Regions from separate parts of the Klebsiella sp. F11 genome, predicted to be linked through region 2. Evidence: predicted binding sites of a transcription regulator. Region 2 holds the regulator's gene; each other region holds the start of a gene.
What was found. Region 2 encodes Fur, which represses iron uptake genes when iron is present. Its sites were predicted from a motif close to ATAATAATGAGAACNACTATCAA; they were not measured.
Positions count from the first base shown of each region.

Region 1: the regulator Fur is predicted to act here: its motif matches at 2,981-3,003, upstream of AC1M2H_RS16780 (TonB-dependent siderophore receptor).
Region 3: the regulator Fur is predicted to act here: its motif matches at 3,660-3,682, upstream of bfd (bacterioferritin-associated ferredoxin).

Region 1 is NZ_CM160060.1:3,385,466-3,391,412, forward strand. Features, by position in the region: gene mfd (transcription-repair coupling factor) at 1-392, shown strand, start outside; gene ldtC (L,D-transpeptidase LdtC) at 555-1,517, shown strand; gene bhsA (multiple stress resistance protein BhsA) at 1,732-1,989, opposite strand; partial or broken gene AC1M2H_RS16770 (hypothetical protein) at 2,110-2,175, shown strand; gene AC1M2H_RS16775 (TetR/AcrR family transcriptional regulator) at 2,239-2,874, shown strand; gene AC1M2H_RS16780 (TonB-dependent siderophore receptor) at 3,129-5,315, shown strand; gene AC1M2H_RS16785 (glycine zipper 2TM domain-containing protein) at 5,370-5,909, opposite strand.
Region 2 is NZ_CM160060.1:3,982,496-3,988,442, forward strand. Features, by position in the region: gene pgm (phosphoglucomutase (alpha-D-glucose-1,6-bisphosphate-dependent)) at 1-962, opposite strand, end outside; gene seqA (replication initiation negative regulator SeqA) at 996-1,544, opposite strand; gene ybfF (esterase) at 1,728-2,501, shown strand; gene ybfE (LexA regulated protein) at 2,635-2,928, shown strand; gene fldA (flavodoxin FldA) at 3,079-3,609, shown strand; gene fur (ferric iron uptake transcriptional regulator) at 3,901-4,353, shown strand; gene AC1M2H_RS19730 (ChiQ/YbfN family lipoprotein) at 4,433-4,765, opposite strand; gene chiP (chitoporin ChiP) at 4,813-5,947, opposite strand, start outside.
Region 3 is NZ_CM160060.1:429,837-435,783, forward strand. Features, by position in the region: gene rpsG (30S ribosomal protein S7) at 1-70, shown strand, start outside; gene fusA (elongation factor G) at 167-2,281, shown strand; gene tuf (elongation factor Tu) at 2,351-3,535, shown strand; gene bfd (bacterioferritin-associated ferredoxin) at 3,717-3,911, shown strand; gene bfr (bacterioferritin) at 3,985-4,461, shown strand; gene AC1M2H_RS02145 (prepilin peptidase) at 4,438-4,917, opposite strand; gene rpsJ (30S ribosomal protein S10) at 5,295-5,606, shown strand; gene rplC (50S ribosomal protein L3) at 5,639-5,947, shown strand, end outside.

The DNA.
Region 1 (5,947 bases), 600 kb from region 2:
ATGTGAATACCCGCCTCTCGTTCTACAAGCGCGTTGCCAGCGCCAAAAGCGAGCACGAGCTGGAAGAGATCAAGGTTGAGCTCATCGACCGCTTCGGCCTGCTGCCGGACGCGGCCAGAAATCTGCTGGATATCGCCCGCCTGCGCCAGCAGGCGCAAAAGCTGGGCATCCGCAAGCTGGAGGGCAACGAAAAAGGCGGCATCATTGAGTTTAACGAAAAGAACCACGTCAACCCGGTGTGGCTGATTGGCCTGCTGCAGAAGCAGCCGCAGCGCTTCCGCCTTGACGGGCCGACGCGGCTGAAGTTTATGCAGGATCTCGCCGAGCGTAAAACGCGGATGGACTGGGTTCGTCAGTTTATGCGCCAGCTGGAAGAGAACGCCGTCGCCTGATCGTAACCGGGAAATGGCTGCGGTGACATTCATCGCAGCCATTTTTCCATCTGACACATTCAGCAAGCTTTACAAATGTTTTGCAATCTACCAGGGTTTCACCACACTCTCCCGCGCCATAATTTGTTTCTGTTTTCGTAAAAAAATAACCACTTACTTATTATGGCTATAAACTCTTCGCGTATCTCTCTGTGGCTGGCGCTGGCTACCGTTGTCGCCGTCCTGGCGCTTCCGGCCCGCGCTAACACCTGGCCTTTACCGCCGCCGGGCAGCCGCCTGGTAGGGCAAAATCAGTTCCACGTGGTGCAGAACAACGGCGGCTCGCTGGAAGCCATCGCCAAAAAGTATAACGTCGGTTTTCTGGCGCTCCTGCAGGCCAACCCCGGCGTCGATCCCTACGTTCCCCGCGCCGGCAGCGTGCTGACCATTCCGCTGCAGACGCTGCTGCCGGACGCGCCGCGCGAAGGGCTGGTGATTAACCTCGCCGAACTTCGTCTTTACTACTATCCGCCGGGCAAGAATCAGGTGACCGTCTACCCTATCGGTATCGGCCAGCTCGGGGGCGATACCCTGACGCCGACAATGATGACGACCGTTTCCGATAAGCGCGCCAACCCGACCTGGACGCCGACGGCCAATATTCGCGCGCGCTATAAGGCGATGGGGATCGAGCTGCCGGCCGTGGTTCCCGCCGGGCCGGATAACCCGATGGGGCACCACGCAATTCGCCTTGCGGCCTACGGCGGCGTCTATCTGCTGCACGGCACCAACGCCGACTTTGGCATTGGCATGCGCGTAAGCTCGGGCTGCATTCGCCTGCGCGACAACGATATTAAAACGCTGTACAACAAAATTACCCCCGGAACCCGAGTCAATATTATCAACGCGCCGATCAAGGTTTCCGTTGAGCCAAACGGCAGCCGGCTGGTCGAGATTCATCAGCCGCTATCGAAGCATCTTGATGACGATCCGCAAACGCTGCCAATCGTACTTGATGCGGCAATGCAGGCCTTTAAGCAGGCGCAGCTCACCGACCAGCCGGTCATGGAGCGGGCGATGGGACTGCGATCGGGGATGCCGATTGATGTCACCCGCCATCAGCCGAACGCCGGACAGGCACTGTAATCGCACGACGCGCGGAATACCGATTAATCGACGGGTTCTTGATGACGTTTTATGGGGAAGAGAGCCGGGCATTCAGAGAGCGAGTCGCGGTCCCATAAGGGGTGTGGACCGCTTCGCAATATTGGCATAACAGGGGAACAGCTTACTGCTTACTACCGCGGCCTGATAAAGGGATCAGAGCCACGTTTGTCAGTGGCATGACAGAGGGAACAGCTTATTTGTAGATAACCGCAGTGCCGTGCAGGGTGTTAGGACCGGTTACCGACGTAATGCGGAATGAAGTCGCGCCCATTTCTTCCGCTTTCTGCGCCAGCTGGTCTTCCAGAGAGCCCAGGTTGGTGCCGGCGGAGGCGGAAACGGTGCCGATTTTTTGCTGGCCGGCAGGAGTGGATTGCACTTCAACGGCGGCAAAACTGGCGAAAGAGAGCGAGCTCAGGACAGCAGCGAGGGTCAGCGTTTTGATGGTTTTCATGATTATTGTACCTATGCAGATGATTTTTTATTAGGGTCGCAAGAATTAACTTAACGATCGATAGGTAAATAATAATGTGACTCACATCACACGTCAACGCATTTTTATAACGATCGTTTAATTATTTATAAACAACTTAAAATTCATATATATATGAATTATTTATTTTTGGGCCGACTCTGCTGGTAGGTTGCGGCGTTTGTTTTTATAATGGCCCCTCAACAAACCAACATAGGTACAAGCGGCATCATGACAACTGACGTCCAAAGTTGCACAAAAAAAAGCCGTGGCCGACCTAAAGTGTTCGACAGGGAAGCGGCGCTGGATAAGGCCATGGCACTGTTCTGGCAGCATGGGTATGAGGCAACCTCCCTTGCCGACCTGGTGGAAGCCACCGGGGCAAAAGCCCCTACGCTCTACGCCGAGTTCGTCAACAAAGAAGGGCTGTTTCGCGCGGTGCTGGATCGCTATATTTCGCGCTTTGCCGCCAGGCACGAAGCGCAGCTGTTTGACGAAGATAAGTCGGTCGACCAGGCGCTGCGGGACTATTTCACCGCGATTGCCACCTGCTTTACCAGTAAAGACACGCCGGCGGGTTGCTTTATGATCAACACCTCCGCGGTGCTGGCGGCCTCCTCTACCGACATCGCCAACACTATTAAGTCGCGGCACGCGATGCAGGAGCAGACCCTGATCCAGTTCCTGCAGCAGCGCCAGCTGCGCGGTGAGCTGCCGGAAAATGGCGACGTTCGCCAGCTCGCGCAGTTCTTAAGCTGCGTGCTGCAGGGCATGTCGATAAGCGCCCGCGAAGGCGCCGATTTCAGCAAATTAATGCAAATTGCCGACACCACCCTGCGCCTGTGGCCGCAAATTCTCCAGCCCTAATCCGCTCTGCTGTCCGGTGACCTAAGTCACCGGGCCTGCGTTACCCCTCCGCTTTGACCCCATTTTTATTAATGTTTTCACACCTTTAAGCGTTAATTTGTTGTAAATGATATTGATAACAATAATCACTGCGTGCAGAATTCGCATTTGCGTTTTTCAATTTGTTTCACCCTGTAACAATCGGTGCGCCCGCGCCGAAAAACTAAAACAACAATGCTTAACAACAAAGCAATTAACTCATAAAAGGAATGCGAATGAACACGCGTCTCTGGGTGCTTAACCCACTGCTGCTGGCTACCACCCTCCCCGTCTTTAGCGCCCAGGCGGCCGAAGAAAGTCTTATCGTTAGCGCCAACCGTACGCACCGTACCGTTGCCGAAATGGCGCAGACCACCTGGGTTATTGAAGGTCACGAAATTGAACAGCAGGTTCAGGGCGGCAAGGAGTTCAAAGACGTGCTGGCGCAGCTTATCCCGGGCATCGACGTCAGCAGCCAGGGACGGACGAACTACGGCATGAATATGCGCGGTCGCGCGATCGTGGTGCTGATCGACGGCGTACGGCTGAACTCCTCCCGCACCGACAGCCGTCAGCTCGACGCTATCGACCCGTTCAATATTGAACATATCGAGGTTATCTCCGGCGCCACCTCGCTGTACGGCGGCGGTAGCACCGGCGGCCTGATCAATATTGTGACCAAAAAAGGCCAGCAGGATAGCCAGGTCGATCTCGAACTGGGCGGCAAAACGGGGTTTGCCAACAGTAACGACCATGACGAGCGGGTGGCGGCGGCGGTCAGCGGCGGAACCGACCACGCATCCGGCAGATTATCGGTGGCTTATCAGCGCTTCGGCGGCTGGTATGACGGCAATAACGATGCGCTGATCCTCGATAATACCCAGACCGGCTTACAGCACTCCGACCGCCTCGACGTGATGGGCACCGGCACCATCGACATAGACGATAATCGTCAGCTCCAGCTGGTGACGCAATACTATAAAAGCCAGGGCGACGACTACGGCCTGTACCTGGGGAAAAATATGTCGGCGGTGACCGGCGACGGCAAGGCCTACACCACCGGCGGGCTGGATTCCGACCGCGTGCCCGGCACCGAGCGTCATCTGATCAGCCTCCAGTATTCCGACGCCGACTTCTACGGCCAGAATCTGGTCAGCCAGATCTACTATCGCGACGAATCCCTGACCTTTTACCCCTTCCCAACCCTCTCTAAGGGCCAGGTCAGCAGCTTCTCCTCCTCGAAGCAGGATACCGATCAGTACGGGGCCAAAATTACCCTCAACAGCCAGCCGCTGGAGGGCCTGGATCTGACCTGGGGGCTCGATGCCGATCATGAAACCTTCAACGCCAACCAGATGTTCTTCGATCTCAACCAATCGATGGCTTCCGGCGGGCTGAATAATCAGTCGATCTACACCACCGGCCGCTACCCGGGCTACAGCATCACCAACCTCGCCCCGTTCCTGCAAAGCAGCTATGACCTGAACGATATCTTTACCGTCAGCGGCGGCGTGCGCTACCAGTGGACGGAAAACCGGGTAGATGATTTTGTCGGCTACGCGCAGCAGCAGGACGTCGCCAACGGGAAAGCCCGCTCGGCGGACGCCATCCCCGGCGGGAAAACGGATTACGATAACTTCCTGTTTAACGCCGGGATTGTCGCCCACATTACCGACCGTCAGCAGACCTGGTTTAACTTCTCGCAGGGCGTCGAGCTGCCGGATCCGGGTAAATACTACGGCATTGGTCAATACGGCGCCGCCGTTAACGGCAACCTTCCGCTGGTGTCGAGCGTCAACGTCGGCGACTCGCCGCTGCAGGGGATAAAAGTTAACTCTTACGAGCTGGGCTGGCGCTACACCGGCGATAACCTGCGCACCCAGCTGGCGGCTTACTACTCGACGTCGGACAAAAATATCGTTGTCAATCGCGCCGATATGACGATAGACGTTCAGTCCGATAAGCGGCGTATTTACGGCGTTGAAGGGGCGGTGGATTACGCCTTCCCGCAGAGCGACTGGAGCACGGGAGCTAACTTCAACGTGCTGAAATCGCAGGTGAAGAGCGACGGCAGCTGGCAGAAATGGGACGTAACCCTGGCCTCGCCGTCAAAAGCCACCGCCTGGGTCGGCTGGGCGCCGGATCCGTGGTCGCTGCGCGTGCAAACCCAACAGGTGTTCGATATTAGCGACGCCAGCGGCAACAAGCTTGACGGCTACAACACCGTTGACTTTATCGGCAGCTACGCGCTCCCGCTGGGCAAGCTGACCTTCAGCATCGAAAACCTGCTGAACGAAGACTACGTCACCCTCTGGGGCCAGCGCGCGCCGCTGCTCTATAGCCCAACCTACGGCAGCAGTTCGCTGTATGAGTACAAAGGCCGCGGCCGCACCTTTGGTCTGAACTACGCCCTGAGCTTCTGATAAAAAAAGCCCCTCATCCTGAGTGATGAGGGGCAAATAGCAATAAACGCTTTTTTACGCTTTGTTATTCAGAATCAGCTGACCGTTACTATCCAGCGGAATTTGCGTGCCGGGGTCATGTTCCATGCGAATCTTGCCCTGCTGATCGCCGATTTTGTAGGTGACGTCATAGCCCAGCATTTTATCCGATTTGTCGTACACCGTTTTGCAGCGCTGCTGCGTGGTGGTGTAGGTGTCGCCTTCCTGCAGCGATCCCTGAATCTGATTACCGGCATAGCCGCCACCCAGCGCGCCCACTACCGTGGCAACGCTGCGGCCGCGGCCACCGCCAAACTGATGGCCGATAACCCCGCCGGCAACCGCGCCGAGCACCGAGCCGGCAATCCGGTTTTCATCCTGCACCGGACGACGGTGGGTAACGGTGACGTTGCGGCACTCCTGGCGCGGCGTTTTAATGCTCTCTTTTATCGGCGTACTGGAGACCACCTGCGCATACTGCGGGCCACGATCCAGTACGTTAAGACCGGCGACGGCGGCCACGCCCAGCGCGGCGGCCACGCCAATCCCTATACCCGCCAACATTGATTTATTCACGGGACATCCTCCTTTGTTGCTGATAGCGATAATTTTGC
Region 2 (5,947 bases):
GGGTTCATCAGCCCGGCCGGGGTCACGATGCCGTGACGGTCGTAATCCGGATCGTTGGCGAAGGCCAGATCGAACTTATCGCGCAGCGCCAGCAGGCCGGCCATCGCGCACTCGGACGAGCAGTCCATACGGATGGCGCCGTCTTTATCCAGGTGCATAAAGCGGAAGGTTTGATCGACGTGATCGTTAACGATGGTCAGATCCAGCTTGTAATGCTCGGCGATACGCTTCCAGTATTCAATCCCGGAGCCGCCCAGCGGATCGACGCCAAGCTTGAGGCCCGCTTTTTGAATCGCCGCCATATCGACGATATCCGCCAGCCCTTCAATAAACGGCTGAACCAGATCCTGCTTTTTGACGTGGCCAGAAGCCAGAGCCGCATCGAGGGAGATGCGCTTCACGCCCTGCAGGCCGGAAGCCAGCAGCTCGTTAGCCCGGTTCTCCACCACTTTGGTGACGTTGGTATCAGCCGGACCGCCGTTCGGCGGGTTGTACTTGATACCGCCATCTTCCGGCGGGTTATGCGACGGCGTAATCACGATACCGTCCGCCAGCGGACCACCTTTTTTGTTGTGCACCAGAATGGCGTTGGAAATCGCCGGCGTCGGAGTGAAGCCGTTGTTTTCCTGCACGATCACATCAACACCGTTAGCGGCCAGCACTTCCAAAACGGAAATAAAGGCCGGCTCGGAGAGCGCATGGGTATCCTTACCGACGTAGCAAGGACCGGTAATACCGTTCTTCGCGCGATCTTCCGCAATCGCCTGAGCAATCGCCAGGATATGCTGCTCGTTGAAGTTATGGCGACCCGCGCTGCCGCGATGGCCAGAGGTCCCGAACTTCACCGCATGCTCCGCGTTGCCTGCTTCCGGCTGCAGTACATAGTACTGGGCAGTCAGCTGGGCGACGTTAATCAAATCACTCTGTTGTGCAGGCTGCCCCGCACGCTTATCGATTGCCATTGCCTGATCCTTCTGATGCAAGGGTGAATAAAGCTAGATCGTGCCGCAAACCTTCTCAATCAACTCCGTGGGGAATTGCATTGACTGCATGATATGTTCAATCATACTGCATTTACGGCCAGTATTGGTATTGGTAATCACCCACCACGGCGTGCCGGGTACCTGCTTAGGTTTGGTCTGATTGCCGCTTTTCAGCAGAACGCGGGCGTCTTCAGCGAAATAGGTACGCGTACGTCCGTGCAGTGATTCGGTGGCCGCAGCAAACGCTTTGCCGTCCAGCGAGTAGAGCGTCGTTAGCACCAGCATAAAACGGTTTACCGCGCGCTTTTGATCGGCGTATTCATCAGATAACAGCAGCTCGCGCATCGCGCGAACCTTATCTTTCACCGGGTTGGCAGGCTTGACCTCAACGGCAGCGGTCGGAGCCTGCGCCGGCGCGGCTTTCGCGACGGCGGTGGCGGTCTGGGAAGCGGCGGAAAATTTCAGCATGCGCCGTAAAATGTCGGATGCACTCTCACCAATATGCTGGGTGTGGCTGGCAATATAGCGATAGAGATCATCATCAACTTCAATTGTTTTCATCTTAATCCAGTGCGATATCTTTTTCTGAATACAAGTTGTCAGGATTATAAGGACAAATCCTAACCGCGGATAGCGTCAAACCAGGATGGCGGTAAAACTCAGATAGCTCTGGGTCTTGCAGCCGGATGGCAGAATGTCCAACATAATACCCTAACCCGACGGAGCGAAAAAAAGAACTTTGCCATGAAATTAAATAGCCGCGCGCAATCTGCGCAAAATCCGCACAATAATTCCCCGGTGGTCCTCGTTCACGGTCTGTTTGGCAGCCTTGATAACCTGGGGATCCTCGCGCGCGACCTGGTTGCCGACTACGATATCCTGCAGGTCGATATGCGCAATCACGGTCTTTCCCCGCGCGATCCGCAGATGACCTACGCCGCTATGGCGCAGGATCTGCTCGACACCCTTGACGATCTGCAGTTGGAAAAAGCGACCTTTATTGGCCACTCAATGGGCGGTAAAGCGGTGATGGCGCTAAGCGCCCTGGCCCCGGAGCGCATCGACGGCCTGGTGGCTATCGATATCGCGCCGGTGGATTATCACGTCCGCCGCCATGACGAAATCTTTGCCGCCATCAACGCCGTGACCGCCACCGGCGCCGCGACCCGTCAGCAGGCGGCGGCAATCATGCGCCAGCATCTGCAGGAAGAGGGGGTGATTCAGTTTCTGCTGAAGTCCTTCGTTGACGGCCAGTGGCGGTTTAACGTGCCGGTCCTGTGGGATCAATATAGCCATATCGTTGGCTGGCAGCCGGTTCCCGCCTGGCCGCATCCGGCCCTGTTTATCCCGGGCGGCAACTCTCCCTACGTGACCGACGAGTATCGCGACGCGCTGCTGGCGCAGTTCCCCCAGGCCCGCGCGCACGTGATTGCCGGCGCGGGCCATTGGGTCCATGCGGAGAAACCGGAAGCGGTATTGCGCGCCATTCGCCGATATCTCTCCTCTTTAGCGGCATAACTGGCTAAAAACTGCCCGACCGCGCCGCAGAATGCCCGCGGTCGTTGGCGCAGCGGTTCGCCTGATGTATTATGGCGCGCTATCTGTGTCGGCAATGGCCCGACAACTCGTTTCCCCGAAGTCACTCTGAATCATGGCAAAAGAACAAACGGACCGTACGACATTAGATTTGTTCGCAACCGAGCGTCGCCCGGGTAGACCAAAGACCAATCCGCTTTCGCGCGACGAACAGCTGCGCATCAATAAACGCAATCAGCTTAAACGCGACAAAGTTCGCGGCTTAAAGCGCGTGGAGCTTAAGCTCAACGCTGAAGCGGTCGATGCGCTCAATGAGCTGGCCGATGCCCGCAATATGAACCGCAGCGATCTGATTGAAGAGATGTTGATGAACCAGCTGGCAGCCCTGCATAGCCAGGGTAAAGTCTGAGAAACCGCAAAAACAGCACTTTCATGTAGCAGAGTGTGCAGTCGGGCGTGATTGCTGTTTCCGCCCCCTCCCCTGTTCTGCTATGATTGCCGTTATCTGCGGGCATTACGCCACTACCACATCATTAAGTATCAAGAGGTTATTTTACTCATGGCAATCATCGGCATCTTTTTTGGCAGCGACACCGGCAACACCGAAAATATTGCAAAAATGATCCAAAAGCAGCTTGGTAAAGACGTTGCTGATGTTCACGACATTGCCAAAAGCAGCAAAGAAGATCTGCAGGCTCATGACATTCTGCTGCTGGGCATCCCGACCTGGTACTACGGTGAAGCGCAGTGTGACTGGGACGATTTCTTCCCGACGCTGGAAGAGGTCGATTTCAACGGTAAGCTGGTCGCCCTGTTTGGCTGCGGTGACCAGGAAGACTACGCTGAATACTTCTGTGACGCGCTGGGTACCATTCGCGATATCATCGAACCGCGCGGCGCAACCATCGTCGGCCACTGGCCAACCGCGGGCTACCATTTCGAAGCCTCTAAAGGTCTCGCCGATGACGACCATTTCGTCGGTCTGGCTATCGATGAAGACCGTCAGCCTGAGCTGACCAACGAGCGCGTAGAGAAATGGGTTAAGCAGGTTTCTGAAGAACTGCACCTCGAAGAAATCAAAAACGCCTGATCGTTAACGGCGCTATCTTGGGATATCGCCGTATTAATAGGTAAAAGCAATAAAACTAATAGCTACAAGTTTTTAACTTTTAATCACATATCTGTACAATGTCCTCTGATTTAACGAGGAGACGTGACGCAGTTTGTAGCCTGTGCCTCGTTTTTGACAGCATACAAGGCTCGATGCTTGCGGTTTTCATTTCATCATGGCAGTTCTATAATGAGACGCGTTACATCGGGTGATTCTCTGTATTACTTCCGCTAATGGAAGTAGATCGTTTAGCAACAGGACAGATTCCGCATGACTGACAACAATACCGCATTGAAGAAGGCTGGCCTGAAAGTCACACTTCCACGATTAAAAATTCTGGAAGTGCTGCAGGGGCCGGATAACCATCACGTCAGCGCGGAAGATTTATACAAACGCCTGATCGACATGGGTGAAGAGATCGGTCTGGCTACCGTTTATCGCGTACTGAACCAGTTTGATGATGCCGGCATTGTTACCCGCCATAACTTTGAAGGCGGTAAATCCGTTTTCGAGCTGACGCAGCAGCATCATCACGATCATCTGATTTGCCTCGATTGCGGCAAAGTGATTGAGTTCAGCGATGACTCCATCGAAGCGCGTCAGCGTGAAATTGCCCACCGTCACGGCATCCGCCTGACCAACCACAGCCTGTACCTGTACGGCCACTGTGCGGAAGGCGATTGCCGCGAAGATGAACACGCGCATGATCCGCTGGAAAAATAATTTCCCGCAGCGTAAGCAGCAAAAAGCCAACCCGAAGGTTGGCTTTTTTTATGCCCACAAATAGGAAGTACGGGGGAAATCAGGGCCGGGTATTGTTGCGGCGGATCTCTTTCCAGATCTGGTCGCAGCGGGCCTTCACCGCCTGATCGTTGCCGGTGCGGGTCGCCTGGATACACTGCTGATAATCCAGCACGCGCACGCTTTCCTGCGTGGCGAACTGCTGATGCTGCTTATCCTCTTTAAGAACGTTCAGCACGCTCTGGCAGGCCTGAACTTTATCCGGATTCCCTTCCGCCGTATTGATACAGGCGCTATAGGCATCCTTCAGTTTACTGTCTTCTTTTGGCGCCGGTGACTGCGTACAGGCCACCAGGCCCGATGCCAGCATGGCGATGAGCAATAGCTTTTTCATAATCAACCTCACGGACTGGCGGCAGGCTTACGCCCGCCGCTGCGGCATCAGAAAATAGTGAACGGGGCAATAACCATAAACTTCACGTCGCGCTCATCCTGGAAGATGTTGCCGTAGCCGCCGCTCCAGCTTGGAATATCGGAGTGGTTGTCGTATTGGGTGAAGTGGAGCTTGAACAGCGTGCCCTTCGCCCGGCCGTCCTGTACGGTATACATGGCATCGAGGCTGTAGGCCGACTCTTCCAGACGCTTATCCGCGTTGTAGTAGGCATCTGGCGTCGCCATTTTGCCCGGCTTCGCATCCCATGCGTAAACGTAAGACGCGCCAAACGCCCAGCCCGGCATATTCCAGTTTTTCATGTCATACATGGCGCCGAAGAACACCGCTTTTTCGCCGTTGGCGTTGAAGTCGGAGCGGTTATCCCACCACACGTCCAGGCGGCCGTTAGAGGATGCGTAGGTTGGAGTCATACGCTGCAGGAAGTAGCCCTGCTGGCCCTCGGCCTTAACCCAGGTGCCTTCCAGACGCAGGTCCAGCACGTCGGCAACCTTGTAGCCGAAGGTCAGCGCCTGCAGCCAGGCGGTGCCGTCATAAATATCGTTCACGCCGCCGTTGCTGACCTTATCGCGGGTGCCGTAGAACTGATAGCTGGTGTTTAACGGGGTGCCGGCAACGTCAAATTTATAGCTGGCCTTGGCAAAATATTGGTCGATATAGCCCTGAGCCTGGCCAAACGCGGCCTCCAGCACGAGGTCATTTTTAAAATCATATTTGGCGCCCAGAGAGTGCAGATAATCGACTTTGGTCTTCTTATCGTTCTGGTAGAAATCATCCATCTCGATATGCCACGGCGCTTTATATTCGTTGGTCCACATGTAGGAGAAACTCAGCGCGCCGGCGTCGCCGTAATCAAAGTTGGCTCCGGCTTCGGCACCTTGATAAGTGCCCGGCATAAAGCTCCAGTGCGGGGCCAGCAGCGTTTGCCCGGTTGGCTGAATATAGCCAGCGCGCGCCCACGCCGGGCCAAACTTAAATTTCGCCGCCGCTTTGTAGAGGCTAATTCCGCTCTTATCGCCGGAGTAATCTTCGTCGTAGGCTTTATTTCTTGAGGAGAAGGCAATTTCGTTGGGGTGGCCGCTTTCGCTGCTTTCCGCCATTTCAATGGCGGTAAAGGCCGCCACG
Region 3 (5,947 bases), 2.1 Mb from region 2:
AGTTAAGAAACGTGAAGATGTTCACCGTATGGCAGAAGCCAACAAGGCGTTCGCTCACTACCGTTGGTAATCCCTTCGGAGTCATAGTCACCAGACGGGCGCTGCAGATAAGTCGCCCGTTTTGGATAACTTAACTGAACGCCTAAAGAAACAAACGAGGAATCAAATGGCTCGTACAACACCCATCGCACGCTACCGTAATATCGGTATCAGTGCGCACATCGACGCCGGTAAAACCACTACTACCGAACGTATCCTGTTCTACACCGGTGTAAACCACAAAATCGGTGAAGTTCATGACGGCGCAGCAACCATGGACTGGATGGAGCAGGAGCAGGAGCGTGGTATTACTATCACCTCCGCAGCGACTACTGCATTCTGGTCTGGTATGGCTAAGCAGTATGAACCGCACCGCGTCAACATCATCGACACCCCGGGGCACGTTGACTTCACTATCGAAGTTGAACGTTCCATGCGTGTGCTTGATGGTGCAGTAATGGTTTACTGCGCAGTTGGTGGTGTTCAGCCGCAGTCTGAAACCGTATGGCGTCAGGCAAACAAATATAAAGTTCCACGCATCGCGTTCGTTAACAAAATGGACCGTATGGGTGCTAACTTCCTGAAAGTTGTTGGTCAGATCAAATCCCGTCTGGGCGCGAACCCTGTTCCGCTGCAGCTGGCGATTGGTGCTGAAGAAGGTTTCACCGGTGTTGTTGACCTGGTGAAAATGAAAGCCATCAACTGGAACGAAGAAGACGCAGGCGTTACCTTCACCTATGAAGATATCCCGGCAGACATGCAGGACCTGGCCGATGAATGGCACCAGAACCTGATCGAGTCCGCAGCGGAAGCTTCAGAAGAGCTGATGGAGAAATACCTGGGTGGTGAAGAACTGACTGAAGAAGAGATCAAGAAAGCTCTGCGTCAGCGCGTTCTGAACAACGAAATCATCCTGGTAACCTGTGGTTCTGCGTTCAAGAACAAAGGTGTTCAGGCGATGCTGGATGCGGTAGTTGACTACCTGCCATCCCCGGTTGACGTGCCTGCGATCAACGGTATTCTGGACGACGGTAAAGATACTCCGGCTGAACGTCACGCTAGCGATGAAGAGCCGTTTGCTGCTCTGGCATTCAAAATCGCTACCGACCCGTTCGTGGGTAACCTGACCTTCTTCCGCGTGTACTCCGGTGTGGTTAACTCTGGTGATACCATCCTGAACTCCGTGAAAGCTGCACGTGAGCGTTTCGGTCGTATCGTTCAGATGCACGCCAACAAACGTGAAGAGATCAAAGAAGTTCGTGCGGGCGACATCGCTGCTGCAATCGGTCTGAAAGACGTAACTACTGGTGATACCCTGTGTAACCCAGATGCGCCGATCATCCTGGAGCGTATGGAATTCCCTGAGCCGGTAATCTCCATCGCTGTAGAACCGAAAACCAAAGCTGACCAGGAAAAAATGGGTCTGGCTCTGGGCCGTCTGGCTAAAGAAGACCCGTCTTTCCGCGTATGGACTGACGAAGAATCTAACCAGACCATTATCGCCGGTATGGGTGAGCTGCACCTCGACATCATCGTTGACCGCATGAAGCGTGAATTCAACGTTGAAGCGAACGTCGGTAAACCTCAGGTTGCTTACCGCGAAGCGATTCGCGCTAAAGTTACCGATATCGAAGGTAAACACGCTAAGCAGTCTGGTGGTCGCGGTCAGTATGGTCACGTTGTGATCGACATGTACCCGCTGGAGCCGGGCTCAAATCCGAAAGGATACGAGTTCGTCAACGACATCAAAGGTGGTGTAATTCCTGGCGAATACATCCCTGCCGTTGATAAAGGCATCCAGGAACAGCTGAAAGCTGGTCCGCTGGCTGGCTACCCGGTAGTTGATCTCGGTGTACGTCTGCACTTCGGTTCTTACCATGACGTTGACTCCTCTGAGCTGGCGTTTAAACTGGCCGCTTCTCTTGCCTTTAAAGATGGCTTTAAGAAAGCGAAACCAGTTCTGCTTGAGCCGATCATGAAGGTTGAAGTAGAAACTCCGGAAGAGAACACTGGTGACGTCATCGGTGACCTTAGCCGTCGTCGTGGTATGCTGCGTGGTCAAGAATCCAACGTTACTGGCGTTGTGATTCACGCTGAAGTTCCGCTGTCTGAAATGTTCGGATATGCAACTCAGCTGCGTTCTCTGACCAAAGGTCGTGCTTCTTACTCCATGGAGTTCCTGAAGTATGATGACGCACCGAACAACGTTGCTCAGGCCGTAATCGAAGCCCGTGGTAAATAAGCCGTAGGGTTAAACCAAAATCCCGTGCTCTCTCCTGAAGGGGAGAGCGCTATAGTAAGGAATATAGCCGTGTCTAAAGAAAAATTTGAACGTACAAAACCGCACGTCAACGTCGGTACTATCGGCCACGTTGACCATGGTAAAACTACTCTGACCGCTGCAATCACTACCGTTCTGGCTAAAACCTACGGTGGTTCTGCTCGTGCATTCGACCAGATCGATAACGCGCCGGAAGAAAAAGCTCGTGGTATCACCATCAACACTTCCCACGTTGAATATGACACCCCGACTCGCCACTACGCACACGTAGACTGCCCGGGCCACGCCGACTATGTTAAAAACATGATCACCGGTGCTGCGCAGATGGACGGCGCGATCCTGGTTGTTGCTGCGACTGACGGCCCGATGCCGCAGACTCGTGAGCACATCCTGCTGGGTCGTCAGGTAGGCGTTCCGTACATCATCGTGTTCCTGAACAAATGCGACATGGTTGATGACGAAGAGCTGCTGGAACTGGTTGAGATGGAAGTGCGTGAGCTGCTGTCTCAGTACGACTTCCCGGGCGACGACACCCCGATCGTTCGTGGTTCCGCGCTGAAAGCGCTGGAAGGCGAAGCCGACTGGGAAGCGAAAATCATCGAACTGGCAGGCTACCTGGATTCTTACATCCCGGAACCAGAACGTGCTATCGACAAGCCGTTCCTGCTGCCGATCGAAGACGTATTCTCCATCTCCGGTCGTGGTACCGTTGTTACCGGTCGTGTAGAGCGCGGTATCATCAAAGTGGGCGAAGAAGTTGAAATCGTTGGTATCAAAGACACCGCGAAATCTACCTGTACCGGCGTTGAAATGTTCCGCAAACTGCTGGACGAAGGCCGTGCGGGTGAGAACGTTGGCGTTCTGCTGCGTGGTATCAAACGTGAAGAAATCGAACGTGGTCAGGTACTGGCTAAGCCGGGTTCTATCAAGCCGCACACCAAATTCGAATCTGAAGTGTACATTCTGTCCAAAGACGAAGGCGGCCGTCATACTCCGTTCTTCAAAGGCTACCGTCCGCAGTTCTACTTCCGTACAACTGACGTGACTGGCACCATCGAACTGCCGGAAGGCGTAGAGATGGTAATGCCGGGCGACAACATCAAAATGGTTGTTACCCTGATCCACCCGATCGCGATGGACGACGGTCTGCGTTTCGCAATCCGTGAAGGCGGCCGTACTGTAGGTGCGGGCGTTGTTGCTAAAGTTCTGAGCTAATTATTTAGTTCTGAATTAAAAAGGGCGCTTCGGCGCCCTTTTTGCTGCCCGTCATTTAGGCCAGTAAGTGCGAGAGCGGCTAATATAAAAAAGTGCCGTATCAGGGTTATTATATAAACAGCCTATTGTAATCATAACTATTCTCATTTACACTTTGAGCATAAATTGAACGGGAGTGAATATGTACGTTTGTTTGTGTAATGGTGTAAACGATAAAAAAATTCGTCAGGCCGTGCGGCAATTTCACCCTCAATCCTTTCAGCAGTTGCGTAAGTTTATTCCCGTTGGAAATCAATGTGGTAAATGCGTTCGCGCCGCTCGCGAGATCATGGAAGATGAATTAACTCGCATGCCGGAATATAAAGAGATCGCCTGAGACCTCTGCCTTTTCTTTGACATCTATATAGTGCGAACTACGCTTCAATGAGTGGAAGCGGAGGGACTATATAATGAAAGGTGATGTCAAAGTCATAAGTTATCTCAATAAATTATTGGGAAATGAGCTTGTCGCAATAAATCAGTACTTTCTCCATGCCAGGATGTTCAAGAACTGGGGCCTGATGCGCCTCAACGATGTCGAGTACCATGAATCCATTGATGAAATGAAGCACGCCGATAAATATATTGAGCGTATTTTATTTCTTGAAGGGCTGCCCAACCTGCAGGATCTCGGCAAGCTGGGTATCGGTGAAGATGTCGAGGAGATGCTGCAGTCCGATTTAAGACTGGAGCTGGAAGGCGCCAAAGATTTACGCGAGGCTATCGCCTATGCCGACAGCGTCCACGATTATGTCAGCCGCGATATGCTGATTGAAATCCTCGCCGATGAAGAAGGCCATATCGACTGGTTGGAAACCGAGCTGGATCTGATCGGTAAAATTGGCCTGCAGAATTATCTCCAGTCACAGATTAAAGTTGCTGACTGACAGCGTTTGCCATCCACAGTAAAAGCCCGCTGCAGCCAAAAAAGGGCCAAACGGCAGCGGGTTGTTCAGGACCTCGCGACGCTTCCAGATAACAACGCGCAGAAGCAGCGCGGCGCAGGCAATCAGCGTCGCCATAAACACCAGCAGTGGCAGCCGCTGCCAGCCGTGCCAGGCGCCGAGAGCGGCAAGAAACTTCACGTCACCATAGCCCAACCCCTCATACCCGCGAACCCCTCTGTAAACCCAGTAGACTAAAGCAAAGGCCAGATATCCCGCGATGGCTCCCCAAACGGCGTTTTCCAGGCCCATCGGCATGCGACAAAGATAAAACAGCAGGCCAGCCCAGAGCAGGGGACAGGTCAAGCGATCGGGAAGTAGTCCATAGCGCAGGTCATGCCAGCAGAGCGCCAGAGAGAATCCGCAGTAGAAAAGCAGGAAGGGGAGAGTCATGTACATGGGATACCCCGGCGGATGAATCGTATGCGTCGATTTTGACCCGGCGAGGTGCGAGCAGCAAAGGACGATAGTGGGTTTTGCGCGCGGCGATCAGCTAAGTTTGCTATTTTTCAGCCGGCAACACCGTTCTTCCGGGCAGCCTCGCAAATATAAACGACGATTTTCTACGCAGCCCTTGTGTTGGGGCCGAATTTGCGTATAATGCGCGGGCCCGTCAAAGTTGGCGGGCCGGTTCGATATGAACCCTGATAGAGCTTTTAGCTATCAAACAATGTTCCCAATCGGGGAACTATGTAAGAACGGTTACACTCTCCCATCAATCGTAATGGGTATGAGGAGTAATCATTTCGTCTATAAATAATTGGAGCTCTGGTCTCATGCAGAACCAAAGAATCCGTATCCGTCTTAAAGCGTTTGATCATCGTCTGATCGATCAATCAACCGCGGAAATCGTCGAGACTGCTAAGCGCACTGGTGCGCAGGTCCGTGGTCCGATCCCGCTGCCGACCCGCAAAGAGCGCTTTACCGTTCTGATCTCTCCGCACGTCAACAAAGATGCGCGCGATCAGTACGAGATCCGCACTCACAAGCGTCTGGTTGACATCGTTGAGCCAACTGAGAAAACCGTTGATGCTCTGATGCGTCTGGATCTGGCTGCCGGTGTAGACGTGCAGATCAGCCTGGGTTAATCAGGTCATCGAGCGATTGAGAGGTTGAAACAATGATTGGTTTAGTCGGTAAAAAAGTGGGCATGACTCGCATCTTCACTGAAGATGGCGTATCTATCCCAGTAACCGTAATCGAAGTTGAAGCAAACCGTGTTGCACAGGTTAAAGACCTGGCTAACGACGGTTACCGCGCAATTCAGGTTACCACCGGTGCTAAAAAAGCTAACCGTGTAACCAAGCCGGAAGCTGGTCACTTCGCTAAAGCTGGCGTAGAAGCTGGCCGCGGCCTGTGGGAATTCCGTCTTGCCGACGGTGAAGAATTCACCGTAGGTCAGAGCATTAGCGTTGAACTGTTTGCTGAC